Regions from separate parts of the Pseudomonas fluorescens group sp. PF-69 genome, predicted to be linked through region 2. Evidence: riboswitches for the same ligand, from Rfam matches in the RefSeq annotation. Region 2 holds a riboswitch; each other region holds the start of a gene.
The links. Region 2 has a riboswitch for cobalamin ahead of cobW (cobalamin biosynthesis protein CobW). Riboswitches for the same ligand answer to the same signal wherever they lie in the genome.
Positions count from the first base shown of each region.

Region 1: linked by a shared signal. The riboswitch ahead of cobO (cob(I)yrinic acid a,c-diamide adenosyltransferase) and the one ahead of cobW (cobalamin biosynthesis protein CobW) in region 2 are both predicted to bind cobalamin.
Region 3: linked by a shared signal. The riboswitch ahead of ACX3YF_RS11265 (energy-coupling factor ABC transporter permease) and the one ahead of cobW (cobalamin biosynthesis protein CobW) in region 2 are both predicted to bind cobalamin.

Region 1 is NZ_JBTMNC010000001.1:3,401,940-3,407,616, reverse strand. Features, by position in the region: gene cbiB (adenosylcobinamide-phosphate synthase CbiB) at 1-694, opposite strand, end outside; gene bluB (5,6-dimethylbenzimidazole synthase) at 691-1,341, opposite strand; gene ACX3YF_RS15845 (cobyrinate a,c-diamide synthase) at 1,338-2,720, opposite strand; gene cobO (cob(I)yrinic acid a,c-diamide adenosyltransferase) at 2,731-3,342, opposite strand; cobalamin riboswitch at 3,424-3,655, opposite strand; gene ACX3YF_RS15835 (hypothetical protein) at 3,808-4,392, shown strand; gene ACX3YF_RS15830 (PQQ-dependent sugar dehydrogenase) at 4,454-5,677, shown strand, end outside.
Region 2 is NZ_JBTMNC010000001.1:4,735,942-4,741,618, forward strand. Features, by position in the region: gene nfuA (Fe-S biogenesis protein NfuA) at 1-458, shown strand, start outside; gene cobM (precorrin-4 C(11)-methyltransferase) at 568-1,314, opposite strand; gene ACX3YF_RS22355 (cobalamin biosynthesis protein) at 1,398-1,811, opposite strand; gene ACX3YF_RS22360 (CbtA family protein) at 1,808-2,512, opposite strand; gene ACX3YF_RS22365 (CbtB domain-containing protein) at 2,524-2,718, opposite strand; cobalamin riboswitch at 2,839-3,064, opposite strand; cobalamin riboswitch at 3,269-3,480, shown strand; gene cobW (cobalamin biosynthesis protein CobW) at 3,579-4,646, shown strand; gene cobN (cobaltochelatase subunit CobN) at 4,650-5,677, shown strand, end outside.
Region 3 is NZ_JBTMNC010000001.1:2,437,843-2,443,519, reverse strand. Features, by position in the region: gene hrpB (ATP-dependent helicase HrpB) at 1-1,239, opposite strand, end outside; partial or broken gene ACX3YF_RS11270 (helix-turn-helix domain-containing protein) at 2,831-3,264, opposite strand; cobalamin riboswitch at 3,549-3,747, shown strand; gene ACX3YF_RS11265 (energy-coupling factor ABC transporter permease) at 3,790-4,437, shown strand; gene ACX3YF_RS11260 (DUF2946 domain-containing protein) at 4,537-4,914, shown strand; gene ACX3YF_RS11255 (putative natural product biosynthesis protein) at 5,156-5,677, shown strand, end outside.

The sequences.
Region 1 (5,677 bases), 1.3 Mb from region 2:
GGCTGTCCCAGGTCGGGCCCTGGGTCCGCCAGCATTTCAAGGCCAGTCGGGTCTTGCCCAGCAAGGCGTAGGTCAATGCCACCAAACGCGCGGGAATGTAATTGAGCACATCATCGATCCTGGCTGCCGCCCAGCCGAAACGCTCGAAGCGTTCATTGCGATAGCCCCACATGGCATCCAGCGTGTTGCTCAAACGGTAGAGCACCACGCCTGGCGCACCGGCCACGGCAAACCAGAACAGCGCGGCAAACACGGCGTCACTGCCGTTTTCCAGTACCGACTCGGTGGCGGCACGGGCCACTTCGGTTTTATCCAGTTCGCTGGTCTTGCGGCTGACCAGGTAACTGACGCGCGTACGCGCCTCCTCCAGATCATCGCTGCGCAAAGCCCTGGCCACGGGTTCGACGTGTTCGCCCAGGCTGCGCATGCCGAGGGCGCAGTACAACGCAAGAATCTCGACCATCCAGCCCACATAAGGCGCCCAGGAAAATGCCGTGGCCAACAAGGTCAGCGGCAACACCGCAATCACCCACGCGGTGACCCCGTGACTGCGCCAGCCGCGACCACCCGCGTTGAAACGTTGCTCGATACGCTCGGCAAACCGGCCGAACGCCACCAGCGGATGCCAGCGTTTGGGTTCACCCAGCAGCGCATCCAGCGCCACGGCGGCGACACTCAACAACGCCACACTCATTGGCGCACTCCCCAATAATTTTCATACAACAATTCACTTAGCGGACGCGCCTGCGCCCAGCCTTCAAGGACCAACATCGGTGCCGGGTAGAATTCCTTGACCGGTCCCAGGCACAAAATGGCCAATGGTTTGGCACCGGGCGGCAAGCCGAGCAAATCGGCCAGGGCTTGCGGTTCGAACAGCGAGACCCAGCCCATGCCCAAGCCTTCGGCCCGGGACGCCAGCCACAGGTTCTGGATCGCGCAGGACAACGAGGCCATGTCCATTTCCGGCAAGGTGCGACGACCGAAAATATGCCGCTCGCGATCGTCCATCAGCGCCGCCACCAACACCTCGGCGCAATCATTGATGCCTTCGACCTTGAGCTGCATGAATTCGTCGGTGCGTTCGCCGAGGGCTTCGGCGGTGCGAATGCGCTCTTGCTCCACCAGTTCCCGGATCTGGCCGCGCAGGGTTTGGTCGCTGATGCGGATGAACCGCCAGGGCTGCATCAAGCCGACACTTGGCGCCTGGTGCGCGGCTTCGAGCAACCGCCGCAGCAATTCAGGCTCAACCGTGCCACCACTGAAGTGACGCATGTCGCGACGTTCGCCGATGGCCCGGTAGACCGCCGCGCGTTCGGCTTCGGTGAATGCGTTGTCGGTCATGGCCTCTTCGCTGGCAAGCCAGCGCCTACAGGGTTCAGGTGATCAACTGCAGGAGCCGGCTTGCCGGCGAAGGCGTCCTCAAGATCGGGTGCAAACAATGCGGCTACAGCGGTCGGATTGGACGGAAAATAGAAATGCACATAAGAAGCTGTCATCCGCCCCTCACGATAAACCGCCTCCGCCCCGCGACCGCCATTGGGGCTCAAGCCACGGGCAATCGGCACGAGCCCGGTGGTGGTCAGCGAATGATGATAGGTATGCCCACGCAGGGAACCTTCCGGCAATTCGACAGCCTGCAGCGCCAGCGCTGCCAGACGCTTTTGCATCACCGCATCCCCGGCCAGCAGGCCGACCAATTCTGCACGCGTACCTTCGACATCGGTGAGCGAATCGAGCAAATACAACATGCCGCCACATTCGGCGAGCAAGGGTTTGCCCGCCTCGTGGTGCGCGCGGATCGCGTTCAGCATCGAGGTGTTTTGCGACAACGCCACATGATGCAATTCCGGGTAGCCGCCCGGCAGATAGAGGCTGTCTGCCTCGGGTAGACGACTGTCACGCATCGGTGAAAAGAACGACAACTCGGCGCCCATGGCCCGCAGCAAATCCAGGCTGGCGCCATAGGTAAAGGCAAAGGCTTCATCACGGGCCACGGCAATGCGCACACCCGCCAGTAGTGGTTCGGCAGCGATCACATCCGGGGCAGCGAATTCCACGGCCGGCGGAAGCGCCACCTCGCAACTGCTGGCCAGGGCTTCGGCCGCCGCATCGAGGCGCAGATCGAGATCGTTCAACTCACTGGCCTGCACCAGGCCAAGGTGACGACTCGGCAATTCGATAGCGGTTTCGCGGGACAACGCGCCATACCAACGCAGGCCTTCGGTCAGGCTGCCTTCAAGCAACTGCGCGTGACGCAGGGTGCCCACGCGGTTGGCCAGGACACCGGCAAACGGCAAGTCGGGTTGATAGCGCGCCAGCCCCAGGGCCAGGGCACCAAAGGTCTGCGCCATGGCGGTGCCGTCGATCACACCCAGCACCGGCACACCGAAGTGCCGCGCCAGGTCGGCACTGGACGGCGTGCCATCGAACAGCCCCATGACACCTTCGATGAGGATAAGGTCCGCTTCGCCTGCGGCCTCCCACAACAGACGCCGACTCTCCTGCTCGCCGACCATCCACATGTCCAGTTGATACACCGGCGCACCGCTGGCGCGCTCCAGAATCATCGGATCGAGAAAGTCCGGGCCACATTTGAACACACGAACCTTGCGTCCCTGATTGCGATGCAAACGGGCCAGCGCGGCGGTGACGGTGGTCTTGCCCTGACCGGAGGCCGGCGCGGCAATCAGTACCGCCGGGCATTGACGAGGGCTATTCATACCGCGCGACTCACAACTCGACGCCTTTCTGCGCCTTGATACCGGCCTGGAAGGCGTGCTTGATCATGCCCATTTCAGTGACGGTGTCGGCCAACTCGATCATCTCAGGCTTGGCGCCACGACCGGTGACCACCACGTGCTGCATTGGCGGGCGAGCCTGCAAGTCACTGAGCACCCGATCCAGATCGAGGTAACCGTGCTTGAGGGCGATGTTCAACTCATCCAGCACCACCAGACCGATGGACGGATCTCTAAGCAGTTCACGGGACACGTCCCACGCGGCTTCGGCGGCGGCGATGTCGCGCTGGCGATCCTGGGTTTCCCAGGTAAAACCTTCGCCCATCACATGAAAACGAACCTGTTCCGGGAAGCGCCGGAAGAACAGCTCTTCACCCGTGCTGTTGCGCCCCTTGATGAACTGCACCACACCGCACTGCATGCCGTGGCCCATCGAGCGGGCCAGCATGCCGAACGCCGAGCTGCTCTTGCCCTTGCCGTTGCCGGTCAGCACCAGCAGCAGGCCGCATTCGTTCGGGGAGTTGGCGATGCGTTCATCGATTACGGCTTTTTTGCGCAACATGCGCGCCAGATGACGTTCGTCACGATCAGGGGTATCAGTCATGGGAGAGCTCTCCGTTGAGGCAGGATAACGGCGGGCAGGCACAAGAACAGACGGCAAGAAGCCTGGCATCGCCCACCGTGATGCCGCTGAATGGATCAGGCCGGTCTCCGGGCTCATGAGCGGCGTTGGCCTGGCTGCGCGCCTTCCCGCATCAATGACGACGCAGTGGCTCAAGGCGCAGCTTTCACTCATTTACCGTTGCGGGGGCAGCGCCGGGATCGAAGGCCTTCACGCATTGAAGGACCTGCTCACCGGCTTCCCTGTTTCACTCTGTCGACCCAAGTCACAGAGCACCTGAAACAAGCCGCGAAGGTTAGAGGGTTGGGGGTGGAGCGTCAATTGAAGACGGGGGACGCGAGCGAATAACTGCCGTTGATCAATAAACTGACGCCAATCTTGTGCCACACTTCAAGCAATGATATCAAAGAGCCACAACCCCACATCACAATAACAAGGGTGAGCCCCATGCAAGGCATGACCATCAGCAATCCGCAACTGGAATTCCTGCGCCCGGTGCTGGAGCGCTGGTTTGACTGTATCGACCGCTACAACGCCGTACGCGGCGATAACGAAACGCCTTACTGGCTCGACGAAAAAGCCAATCTCGGCCTGCTTTCCGCCGCTGCCTGGATGGCCGAAATGGTCACCCTGCAACAATCGCCCACCCGCAAGCAAATCGATGAAGGCGAACGCAACGGTCGTGCCGACCTGTTTATCGCCACACCCGAAGCACGCGCCTGGATTCAAGCCACACAACGCTGGCCACGGGTGAACAGCCTGAACCTGACCCAGGCCCTGCTCGATATCACCAGCGAGGCCAAACGCATCAGTTACGCCAGCGACCTGAGACTCGGCTGCCTGTTTGTGGCACCGCAGAAAACCCAGCATGGTGCCACCCCGGAAGAATTGCAGGACATGGTCGACGACCTGCAAAAGGAGCACTCCTGCGCCGTCGCCTGGTATTTCCCCTACGCCTACCGCAAGTTGCACAACGAAGGGGGTCACTATCATCCCGGCATTGCCGTGCTGTTCAAGGAAGCTCGCGGCTAACGGTTGAACCATCGCGCAACGTAACTTCTCTACTGACCAGGTCACTGCATTCATAGGGAAGATCAGTAAGCGCAAGCCCCAACTCGTACTCGCTATCGCGCTCGCCGGAGGACTCGCCGCTTGCGGTGACACCTCCAGCCTGCAAGTCTCCGACGGCACCGGCCCGTCACCCAAACTGCCAGAACCCGACAAGACGCTGATTCCGACGGTCAACATTACCCCGGCGATCGGCTGGCCGGAGGGCGCCAAACCCGTCGCCGCTGCCGGCACCCAAGTGGCCGCGTTCGCCGAGAACCTCGACCATCCGCGCTGGCTCTACGTGCTGCCCAATGGCGACGTGCTGGTGGCCGAAACCAATGCACCGCTCAAACCCGATGACGGGACAGGCATACGCGGCTGGGTCATGAAGAAAGTCATGGGGCGCGCCGGTGCGGGCGTGCCGAGCCCCAATCGCATCACCCTGCTGCGCGACCAGGACCACGACGGCATCGCGGAAACCCGCACGGTGTTTCTGGAAAACCTGAACTCGCCCTTCGGCATGGCGCTGGTCGGCAATGACCTGTACATCGCCGACACCGATCGATTGCTGCGCTTTCACTATGAAAACGGCGATACAGCGATCAAGTCGCAACCGATCAAAGTACTCGACCTGCCCGGCGGCACACTGAATCACCACTGGACCAAGAATGTCATCGCCAGCAAGGACGGCAGCAAGCTGTACGTGACGGTGGGCTCGAACAGCAACGTTGCCGAAAACGGCCTGGACAAGGAAGAAGGCCGTGCGGCGATCTGGGAAGTGGACCGCGCCACCGGCAATCACCGGATCTTTGCCTCGGGCTTGCGCAACCCCAATGGCCTGTCCTGGGAGCCGCACAGCGGCGCCCTGTGGACGGCGGTCAATGAGCGCGATGAAATCGGCAGCGATCTGGTACCGGACTACATCACCTCGGTCAAGGATGGCGCGTTCTATGGCTGGCCTTTCAGCTATTACGGCCAGCATGTCGACGTTCGCGTCGAGCCGCAAAACCCGGGCCTGGTGGCCAAGGCGATCGCGCCGGACTATGCGGTCGGCCCGCACACCGCATCCCTGGGACTGACGTTTGCCGAAGGCAGCCGGTTGCCGGCGCCATTCACCCAGGGCGCCTTCATCGGCCAGCACGGCTCATGGAACCGCAAGCCGCACAGTGGCTACAAAGTGATATTCGTGCCGTTCGACGCCGGCAAACCAAGCGGGCAACCGGTGGATGTGCTCACGGGTTTTCTCAATGACCAAGAAAAAGCCATG
Region 2 (5,677 bases):
GCATTGCCTACTGCAAGCCGGGCGAAGAAAAACCCGAAGACACGGCGCTGGGGCTTAAAAGCTTCACCGCTTACATCGATTCGTTCAGCGAAGCTTTCCTGGACGACGCGGTTGTCGACTACGCCACCGACCGCATGGGCGGCCAGCTGACCATCAAGGCGCCAAACGCCAAAGTCCCGATGGTCAACGCCGACAGCCCGATCAACGAGCGCATCAACTATTACCTGCAAACCGAAATCAACCCTGGGCTCGCCAGCCATGGTGGTCAGGTCAGCCTGATCGACGTGGTTGAAGACGGCATCGCCGTTCTCCAGTTCGGCGGTGGTTGCCAGGGCTGCGGCCAGGCAGACGTGACCCTGAAGGAAGGCATCGAGCGCACCTTGCTCGAGCGCATCCCCGAGCTCAAGGGTGTTCGTGATGTGACTGACCACACGCAGAAAGAAAACGCCTACTACTAAGGCGTTCGCTGCGAAATTAAAAAACGGCGCCCGTGAGCGCCGTTTTTTATGGGTGTTCGATAACCTGTGGCGATCCGACAAGCCCCCTCGGCACAGGATTCAGCAGGGTTCAAGGTCGATAGAGATGCGCATGCCCTGCGCGATACAGCGACGACTCGCTGAAATGGTCACTGCCCAGCACCCGTCCCACCAGAATCAATGCCGTGCGCCGAAAACCCTTGGCCTGAACCTTCCCGGCAATGTCTTCCAGCGTCCCCACCACCCAGTCCTGATCCGGCCAGGTCGCCCGGTGAATCACCGCGATCGGGCAATCCGCGCCGTAATGCGGCAGCAATTCGGCCAGGATTTTTTCCAGATGATTGACCCCCAGATGAATCGCCATGGTCGCTCCATGCTGCGCCAGGCTGCCCAATTCCTCGCCGGCCGGCATCACGGTTTTGTCGGCGTATCGGGTCAGGATCACGCTCTGTGAGACATCGGGCAGGGTCAGTTCCGCACCCAAAAGCGCTGCGCAGGCGGCCGTAGCGGTGACCCCGGGAATGATTTCAAAGGCAATGCCGAGTTCGCGCAGGTAGCGAATCTGCTCGCCGATGGCGCCATACAGGCTCGGGTCGCCGGAATGCACGCGAGCCACGTCCTGGCCCTTGGCGTCGGCGATCTTGATCAGGTCGATAATCTGTTCCAGATGCAGTTCGGCGCTGTTGACCACCTGCTCGGCACAATGCCCTTGCAGTACTGCGGCGGGCACCAGCGAACCGGCATAGATGATCACCGGGCAGCTGCGAATCAGCCGCTGGCCTTTGACGGTGATCAGCTCGGGGTCGCCAGGACCTGCGCCTATGAAGTAGACGGTCATCGTCGATTCCTGTGGGAAAAAAGGGCTGGGCAAGGCACCAGATGAAGATTGCTCATGATCGAAAGCGCGGATTATCGAGGATTTTACGTCGAGCAGGCCAATGCGAAGGTGGCCTGGGCATATTTTTGCCGCTTGATCAGCAGCTTGGCCGGCGAATGGGTCAACTGTTCGGCCAGGGCCAGGGCGGCACTTTCCGCTATGCCGTAGCAGCCGGTTCGTTCGAAGGCGATCTGCGAATGATGGCTGAGTTGTGGCTCATAGCCGGCCAACTGTTCGCTGCTGAAGTACGTCAGTGGCAGCGCGAGTTGCTCGGCCAGTTCGACAAGGGCCGGTTCATCTCGCTTCAAATCGATACTGGCCAGGGCCTTGATCTGATGCAGTTCGATCTGGTGCGCTTGCAACGCCTGATCGAGCAACGCCCGTAACGTGCTGACGGGGCAGCCCCGTTGGCAGCCCAGGCCGACCACGAGGGTCGGCGCTGTGCCGGTATCGGTCATGCGTGGTATTGGCCATCGCGTTTGCGGCGGAACAGCCAGGCGCTGATCAGGCCCAGGGCCAGCCAGAACGCGACATTGGTCAGCTGCGAAGCGATTTTGAATTGGGTTTCCAGTGCTTGCGGTGCCAGCATCGAGTGCACGTCCGGCTGCGGCGCGCCAATCACATGAGGGACGGCAATGATGGCTGCACCGAGGACTTTCATCAGCCAGTGACGGCTGAACGCGATCAGCGCGATGCCGACTGCGGTTGAAGCGGCGGTGCCAATCCACCAGGTCTGCCGTTGCGCCAGGTCGGCAGCGGCGGTGCCTGGCAGTTCCGGCGGCAGGCCAAGGGTCGGCGCGAGCACGAAGGTCGCGTAACCGGCCAGGCCCCAGAGCAATCCCTGAGAAGTTTTGGTCGGCGCGCGCAAGGTGTACAGGCCGGCGAGCATCAGGGCGAAACCGACAGCCACCACCAGATTGCCGCCGGTGGTCGACAACACGCGCTGCCAGCCGTTTTCCGGCTCCCAGGCTTCGGCATCGTGGGTGTGGGCGGCGACGCCAGGGGCGTGTTCGTGGACTTCAACAGCAGCGGGTTCGGATTTTTCGTAGGTTTCGGCCTGCAAAATCAGCGGAGCGACCCAGAAGCTTTGCAGCAGGGTCAGCAGCAGGGCGGCCAGCAGCCCCGTGAACCCCGCGGTTTGCGCGATACGCTTGATCATGTCGACAGGTCTCAATGGCACGGGAAGGCAGCGCTGTGACGGGTATCGTGAGCAGCGTTGTGAACGGCTTCGATGTGCGAGAAACCGGCGAAATACACCAGGCACGCGCCGAGGATCGACGCACACACGGCGGCGGTCAGGCGTTGAGTCAGGGTTGTGGTGCTGCTGGTGGTGGTGCTGTGGCCGGTACTGCTGATGATCGACATGGCGCATCCCTCAGTTCTGTCAGCGGGGAATGGGAGCGCATGCAAATCCCTGCGCGAGCGAGCGCGCAGAGGTTCGAACAGCGCCCGCCCACCGCGGGTTTGTCATTCAGTGATAGTTAGGTTCACTTTGTGTTGCGGGCCGGTCTCCGGGCTCACGAGGGGTGCGGGCTATCGCCTGAACCTGCAAGCATCACCTTCCCATGCCGCACTGGCACAGTGGATCTGACGCTTCGCTCGCTTACCGTTGCGGGGGCAGCACCGGACTGACATGGCTTTAGAGTAAAGCACATGATTCACCGGTTTCCCGTTTCACCCTGTGAAGGGCACCCGTAACAAGGCGTGTAGGAGAGCATGGGCAGAGGTGGGGCGTCAATTGGCAAGTGTTCTCAACTCGGGACCGCATTGCTTCAATCGCGAACAGGCTCGCTCTCGCATTTGACCGCATTTTTCTCGGAAAACCCGCTCCCGGTGGGAGCGAGCCTGCTCGCGATGACGGCGTTGCAGGCGCTGTAGAACTCAGCATGAACATTGACCCGCCCCAATACGATGCGTAGCCTTGCGCTTTCGAGGTTCTTCGGCGTTTGCCGAAGCTAAGAAGGGAACGCGGTCGATGCCGCGGCTGCCCCCGCAACTGTGAACGGTGATGTTCGCTGCCACGCCACTGCATGCTCAGGTCCTGAGCCCGCGGGAAGGCGCAGCCAACGCCAGTCAAGCGACTGGCACGCCGTCAGCCAGGAGACCTGCCTCGAACAGATTCTCACTACAACCGGGCGGGGTGATCCGGTGGCGAACGCTTCCGGCGCGCACAGGCGTTGCCGGTTCTCGTCCCGTATGCCCGCCACCTTGCCAAAGGGCATCCGATGAAAACACTGGCCAAACTCCCCGTCACCATCGTTACCGGCTTCCTCGGCTCGGGCAAAACCACCTTGCTGCGGCACATGCTCGACAACGCCCAAGGGCGTCGCATCGCGGTGATCGTCAACGAGTTCGGCGAACTGGGCATCGACGGTGAAATCCTCAAGCAGTGCTCCATCGGCTGTACCGAAGAAGAAGCCAATGGCCGCGTCTACGAACTGGCCAACGGCTGCCTGTGCTGCACCGTTCAGGAAGAATTCTTCCCGGTGATGCGCGAACTGGTCGCCCGTCGCGGCGATCTCGACCACATCCTCATCGAGACCTCGGGCCTGGCGCTGCCAAAGCCGCTGGTCCAGGCGTTCCAGTGGCCGGAAATCCGCAGTGCCTGCACCGTTGACGCGGTGATCACCGTGGTCGATAGCCCGGCCGTGGCCGCCGGCACCTTCGCTGCGTTCCCGGATCAGGTGGACGCCCAGCGCAAACTCGATCCGAACCTGGACCACGAATCGCCGCTGCACGAGCTGTTCGCCGATCAGTTGTCCAGTGCCGACCTGGTGATCCTCAACAAGGCTGACCTGATCAGCCCGGAAGACCTGGCCCGCGTACGCCTGGAAGTCGCAGAAGAGCTGCCGCCTGCGGTGAAAGTCATCGAAGCCAGCAGCGGTCGCCTGCCACTGGACGTGCTGATCGGCCTGGGTGCCGGTTCCGAAGAACACATCGACAGCCGTCACAGCCATCACGATCATCACCACGACGATGACGATCATGACGACCACGATCACGACGCTTTTGACTCTATCTCCATCGAGCTGCCGGCCTCTGACGAGAGCCTGCTGATGGACGCGCTGACGCAACTGGTAGTGGAGCACAGCATCCTGCGGGTCAAGGGCTTTGCGGCGATTCCGAACAAACCGATGCGCCTGCTGATCCAGGGCGTGGGCACTCGTTTCGACAAGCACTTCGACCGCCAGTGGGGTGGCGAAGAAGAACGCACCACGCGTCTGGTGTTGATCGGCCAGGCGCTGGACGCCGCGCTGCTCGAAACCCAATTGCGCGCCGCGCTCAGCGTATAAGCCATGCACCTGCTCAGGACCCAGCCCGGCGGTTTCGTGTCGGACGACAACATTGCCGACCTTGGACAAACCCCCGCCGAGCTGGTGATCCTGTGCAGCGGCGACTCCAGCCTGGCGCTGCTCGCCGAAGCGGCGCAGCAGTTGCCCGACGATTACCCGAGCGTGCGCCTGGCCAACCCGATGCAGGTACAGAATCACGCTTCGGTTGATCTGTACGTCGACGAAGTGCTGCGCCACGCCAAGGTCATTCTGATCTCGCTGCACGGCGGCATCGCCTATTGGCGTTATGGCGTGGAGCGGCTGGTGGAGCTTTCGCAACGTGGGGTGCAGCTGATTCTGGTGCCGGGTGACGACCGTCCTGACCCGGAACTCAGCGACCTCAGCACCGTGGCCCCGCAGGACCGCGAGCGGCTCTGGCACTTCCTGCGCCAGGGTGGCATGGGCAATGCGCTGGACCTGTTTCGCTGCCTGGCCAATCGCTGGCTGGGTCGTGACTACGCCTGGTCCGAGCCGCAAGTCTTGCCGCGCACCGCGATCTACCACCCGCACAAAAGCCCCGCGCAACTGAGTGATTGGCAAGCCGAATGGCGGGCCGGTCAACCCGTGGCAGCGGTGCTGTTCTACCGCTCGCACTTGCAGGCGGCGAACACCGCTTTCATCGATGTCTTCTGTCAGCGTTTGCAGGCTGCGGGGTTGAATCCGTTGCCCATCGCCCTGGCCAGTTTGAAAGAGCCCGGCTGCCTGTCGGTGGTCGAGGACTGGCTGGATGAGGTTGAGGCCGGGGTGATTCTCAACACCACCGGTTTCGCCCAATCGAGCCCTGAAGCTCCACATTTGCGTCCGTTTCGCCGCAACATCCCGGTGATTCAGGCAATTTGCGCCCAGGATAACGAGCCGGGATGGCGCGCCAGCGAACAAGGGCTCGGCCCGCGTGATCTGGCGATGCATATCGCCCTGCCGGAACTGGACGGGCGGATCATCAGCCGGCCGATCAGCTTCAAGGATCTGGCCTGGCGCAGTGAGCGCAGTCA
Region 3 (5,677 bases), 2.3 Mb from region 2:
ACCGTGACGGGTCAGCGCCCCTCCTTCCAACGCCCCCAAACGTTCGAGCAGATCCTGTGCCTGTGCATAAGCAGCAGCGGGCGGCACATCCAGCCAGACCAGTTGCCCAGGCGATACGCCCCAGCGCCCGAGTTGCAAGGCCAGGCCCGCGAGGTCTGCTTGGATTATCTCCGCTGCGCTATAGGCATTGAGCTGCTCATGTTGCGCCTCCGACCACAATCGATAACAGGCCCCAGGCTCCAATCGCCCAGCGCGCCCAGCGCGTTGCGTGGCGCTCGCCCGGGAAATACGCTGAGTGTCTAGACGGGTCATTCCACTCCGCGGGTCGAAGCGGGGTACGCGCTCAAGACCAGCGTCTACTACTACTCTTACACCTTCGATGGTCAGACTGGTTTCAGCGATGTTGGTGGCCAGCACCAACTTGCGTCTGCCTTCAGGCGCGGGATCAATCGCAGCACGCTGTGCACTGAGGTCGAGTTCACCGTGCAATGGACAGAGGAGTATGTCTCTCCGCTCGCCGAGGATATCTGCCAGTTGCTGATTGACTCTTCGAATTTCGGCTTGCCCTGGTAGAAAAACGAGAATGCTACCGCTTTGTTCTTCGAGCGCATCCAAGCATGCTTGGACCACTCTCGGCTCGATGTGCTCACCAGGCTGATACGGGCGCCCCCAGAGAGTCGACACGGGGTACATCCTGCCTTCACTAGTGATAATCGGTGCATCTTCTAGCAACTGTGAAAGCCGCTCACCTTCCAGTGTTGCTGACATCACAAGAATCTTCAGCGGCTGCTCATCACGCAGTAATTCACGACCATTGAGAGTGAGTGCCAAAGCAAGATCTGCATCAAGATTTCGCGAGTGGAACTCATCAAAAATAACTAGCCCAACTCCTTCAAGAGCCGGATCATCCTGAAGACGACGCGCCAAAATCCCTTCAGTGACTACTTCAATTCGAGTTTTTGGACCAATGCGGGTTTCTAGGCGAATACGATACCCAACAGTCTCACCTACCTTCTCTCCCAGCTCACTGGCCAATCTTTCTGCGGCGGCACGGGCAGCTAATCGGCGAGGCTCAAGCATTAGGATGGACTGCTCACCAAGCCACTCTTCGCTGAGGACGGCCAATGGAACGCGAGTGGTCTTACCGGCACCAGGAGGGGCTTGCAGTACAACCTCGTTACGGGCATTCAACGCTTGGAGAAGTGCCGGCATAACGGCGTCGATTGGCAAAGAATTCATGGTGACTCCCAGGCAGACTGAGCAGTATAACGAATGAATGAGTACGACCGATTTAGAAAGCACGAACCGCCAAATCAGCACTGACGTACAGCTAGGTGTTCTGATCGATGAGGTCTGGTGGCCGTTAGAACCGACCATTCAAGGTAAGTCGACACAATAGCCAACCTCTGCGAGCAGTTGCTGGAAAGCAATGGCATGTCCAGCGGCAAAGCCAGCGAGCTTACTGCTTGCCTTGACAGATCATTGTATTCGTCAGCTTCGGCTGTAAGTGGTCTAGGAGGTGGATCCTTTAGTTTTTTACTTGATGCTATTTTTCCCCTTGTGAATCGCATCTGATGCCAGATAAGCTCGCTTTGAATCTGAACCTTCGGATTCAATAACGGGCAGTTTTAAGCCACATGCATGCATCACGCTTAGCGTTGATGACGGCCGATCTGCTTCTCCAACAGGGGCAGCACGGTACGAATAAGCATTAGGTGCTCTCGGATAAAAAAGACCGTCTCGAGGCTCCTGAAAAATACCTAGGTGAGTTGCATTTCGATGCTATTCGCCCCAAAAAGCGAGATGTGCAGTTATGGACTGGTTGCATTCACGCTAGCTTAGAGCTCGTAGGGCTCGATGCAGGTTTGCGTTTAGCGAACTGCAGAGCACATATCGATTTTGCCATGGCTCCTACAACGCCAGGCGAACTGAGCGGATCTCATTTAACCCGCCAGAAAAATGCCCTGCTCTTCTTACTGAAGACTGGAGGCAATAGCTGCAACTCTAGCTTCGGCTAGGCCGGTTGCAGCAATATCAGCGTTCACTTGACTCAACTGTTCGATATATTGAGTCCAGTAGGACCTACAAAACCGCCCTTTATGAGGTGCGAGATCAGAAGCTCAGTGCACGCAAGGATTATCGTGACTGATGCGAGTTCCCAACGACGACCACTGAGCTCGAGTGGTGTTTGTGACGGAGCGCTAATCACAGCTCGACGCTAAAGGTCTCTACGACTGAAGCGCGGCCGTACTGGCCCACAGCGGTACGCATAAAATCGGCTGAAACGCCCACATACTAACGCTCATCCAATGGGATATTTCCAATGGGAAAACGTCGTGGGTTACATAAGTTACTGAAAAAAATCGTGGACGTATTGGCCTCTGAACTCGCTCGCGAATGTCTTCGCAGACTGATTCGCTGGGTTGTAGGAATGATAAACAGTCCGGGCGATTGATAATCCAAAAGCGGCCTACGAACGTAGGCCGCTCCTGCCGATCAATACTGCCAAGCCGGCCCCCAAAAATTTCCCAATGTAAATAATTCACTCATGGGGGACAGCTGGCAAGATGTACACAGACCAATACCAAATGGCCTTGGCCAAGCTACTGCGGAAGTGATGCATCCGGTAATGGGCGCTGCCAAAGTACCTCTGATTGTCCAACCATCTCAGAGCCATAGGTGCACTCCATGGCTCGGCAGCTAGGTAATTGCAGAGACTTGCCCACCCATTTGCATTCGACCTGACCAATCATTTCCAACGGATTTGACCATCAAACTGTGTGGCCGTGACCGGCAGAAAACGACCTAGGCTGTGAAAACGCCTGCGATTAGGCAGAGCGCTCAACGCCGCTTGCAAGGCTCGACGCTCCAGCAACCTAACGGTGTCCCAATGCAGGCCGAACATCTGGGCCACGTGCAGGGGGTTGGAAGGCGTTCGCAGGCCTGAATGACCGCATCGGCCAAGCGGCGCGTCATGCGGGCATAGCGATCCAGCCAACTGACGGCCTCCATGCGTTTGCCGCAGTCACGACAACCAACCCACCTGAGCAAAACGCTGAGGCGCCCGACACGGCCAAGGATGGGCAAATCACGAACGACTCGCTTGCAATACTCATGCGTAGTTGAACAGGGTTTTAGGCAGCCGCAGGAAGGGAATCGGGTGGCGTGAGGGATCAGATCGATTTGTAGTGCGTCGCCATCAGGCTTGATCGTGACGACAGAAAAGCCCTCCCAAAAAGGAAGGAAAGTATTAATATCGCGCATAAGAACGCCGGTTTGTTAGATGTGTTTGTTCGCACCAACATCATCAAACAAATCGGCGTTCTTGTTTCTGTGTTTCCCGGGATTCCGTGAAGAATCAAAAGAAAGGGCGGAAAGTCTAACGAGGCCAGTCATCTTCAATAAGCTGCGACATTCTGGCGCAGTCTGTGCGTTTGACCTGCTGCACAGTGTCTCCTGGTGCTCCTGTGGCAGGCTGTCGCATATAGCGTTGTGGAGCCCAGGCATAAAAAGGCTTTTCGCCTCGTGCGTAGATCGAGCAAAACCCTTAACCTGTTGGCGCTTCGTGGTTTCACCATCCGGTGAAGCAATAGGGAAGCAGGTACGCCCCCCCGGCTATTCCTGCGCTGCCCCCGCAACTGTGAACGGTTAGCTCTCTCGCTTATGCCACTGGTCGATTACGGCCGGGAAGGCGCGGGAGGGTGTCGAGCCGTGAGCCAGGAGACCTGCCACGAGTGCTGCCGAATATACCGGTAGCTTCCAGACCCGCATCCCTCGGAGGGAGAACTGATGCATATCGAACCCGGCGTGCTCAATGCCGCCAAAGTGCTGTACGCCAATGCTGCTGCAATCGCTACGCTGGCGGCGTTTTCGCCGAAGCTGTTACGCCCCGATAATTTGATCAAGACGGTACTCGCCGCAGCATTCTTCTCGGTGTTCATGGAAGTATTCCATTTGCCCGTCGGCGCTTCTGAATTGCATTTCGTTGGTGCTTCCGCCGTCTACATCATCTTCGGCTTTATCCCCACACTGTTTGGTTTTGCCATTGGCCTGCTGTTACAAGGGTTGCTGTTCGAGCCACAGGATTTGGTGCACTTAGGGGTAAACTCGTTGTCCTTGATGTTGCCGCTGATTGCCGCCCATGGCTTGCTCGGTCGGCGCTTCTTCGACGTTGCCGGACGCAGTATTCGTTGGGCGGAAGTGGTCAAGTTTGATGCGCTCTATTACACCGGTGTGGTCGCGATGGTGGGCTTCTGGTTGTCCATGGGCGAAGAGCCAACGCCTTTGAGCAACTGGGCGTTGTTCGCCGTTTCTTACCTGCCGTTGGTGTTGTGCGAGCCACTGTTCACCTGCTTGGTGGCGCGGACACTCAAACGCTATTCCGACAACGCCTTTGTCGAGCGTTTCACCTGTGTGAAATCACTCAAAGTCGCGTAATTGACTCGTGTCCCCATCGTTCAGGAACCTCTGGGCGGTGGGGTTGATCAACATCTCTCGATCTTCAACCCCGCGTGCTTCGGTGTTAATGTCGCTGCCATGAAATTGTCCCTCTCAAACCGCTCACTCGTTGCCTGGACGCTGTATTTTTGCGTCCTGTTCAACGTGTTCGCCTGCGGTTTGGGGCATGGGCAGATGACCGGGCTTGAACTCAATGGCATTGGTGGTCAGTTTTGCTCTGCTCTGGGCAGCAAGAACCCGACCCAGAACACGGATTTCACTGACCCGTCAGCCAGGGGGTGGGCCGGTAGTTTTTCCTGCCCTATCTGTTCTGCGGTGACGTTGGGCATCGCCTTTCTGTTTTGCTTGACTTGGCTGCTACGGGTCGGACAAAAACCGCGCCCTAGCCGCGAACTGCGCTGCAAGGCACCTCCCCGCTATTCCTGGCCCTCGGCCAACCCTCGCGCTTCCCCTTAGGTTTGACGCTTGCAAGTAGCCAGTTTGATTCGCCGGCTACCGCTTGTTTTTTCGTCGTCTGTTTTACACCAGGTTGTCGCTGATGCGACCACCGGTGGACGCCGTTTAATCGTCACGGGAAGGAAGGCAGTATGTCTCGCGTTATTGATCATTCAGGTTGCAGGTTCAGCCCTCTCGAAGGGCTGATCTTTAGTTTTTCGGCATCCTATAAACTGCAAGCGGCGATGGCATGGAGGCCGGCATGCGTTCTTTAGCCATCCCTTCAGGGGCTTCGCGACTGGTCAGTAAAACGTCACGTGTGAGCAGTCGTGGCGACTTCCTGTTGCCGTTTCCTGACTACCCCAGTAATGCACGCTGTTTTGTTCACCTGGATGCCCGATTGCTGCCTTACTGGCATACGTTGTTCGACGTGTGTCCGGGGTTACTCAAGCTAGATCCACCGGATGGTCTGAATATATTTCGCAGTTTCATGACCTGGGCATACCGCAATTATCCGCCGCTGAATTGGACTTACTACCTCAGTGTTTGCCGTTGGTTACTCACGTCGACCTACCAGGCGCAAATCCACGAGGAGCACATCGATTCCTTCATGACGGCAGCAGCGGCCCGCTGGATAAATACTGACGATAGCCAGGCACGAGGGCTAGTACTGGCGTGGCAAGGTTCTTCAGTGAGGGTGTTTGACTGGAAAGTAGCACCTCGTTCTATCGCTGGCGTTGACCCTGAACAGGAGGAGTTTCCACCGACGCCTTGGGACTTTGCC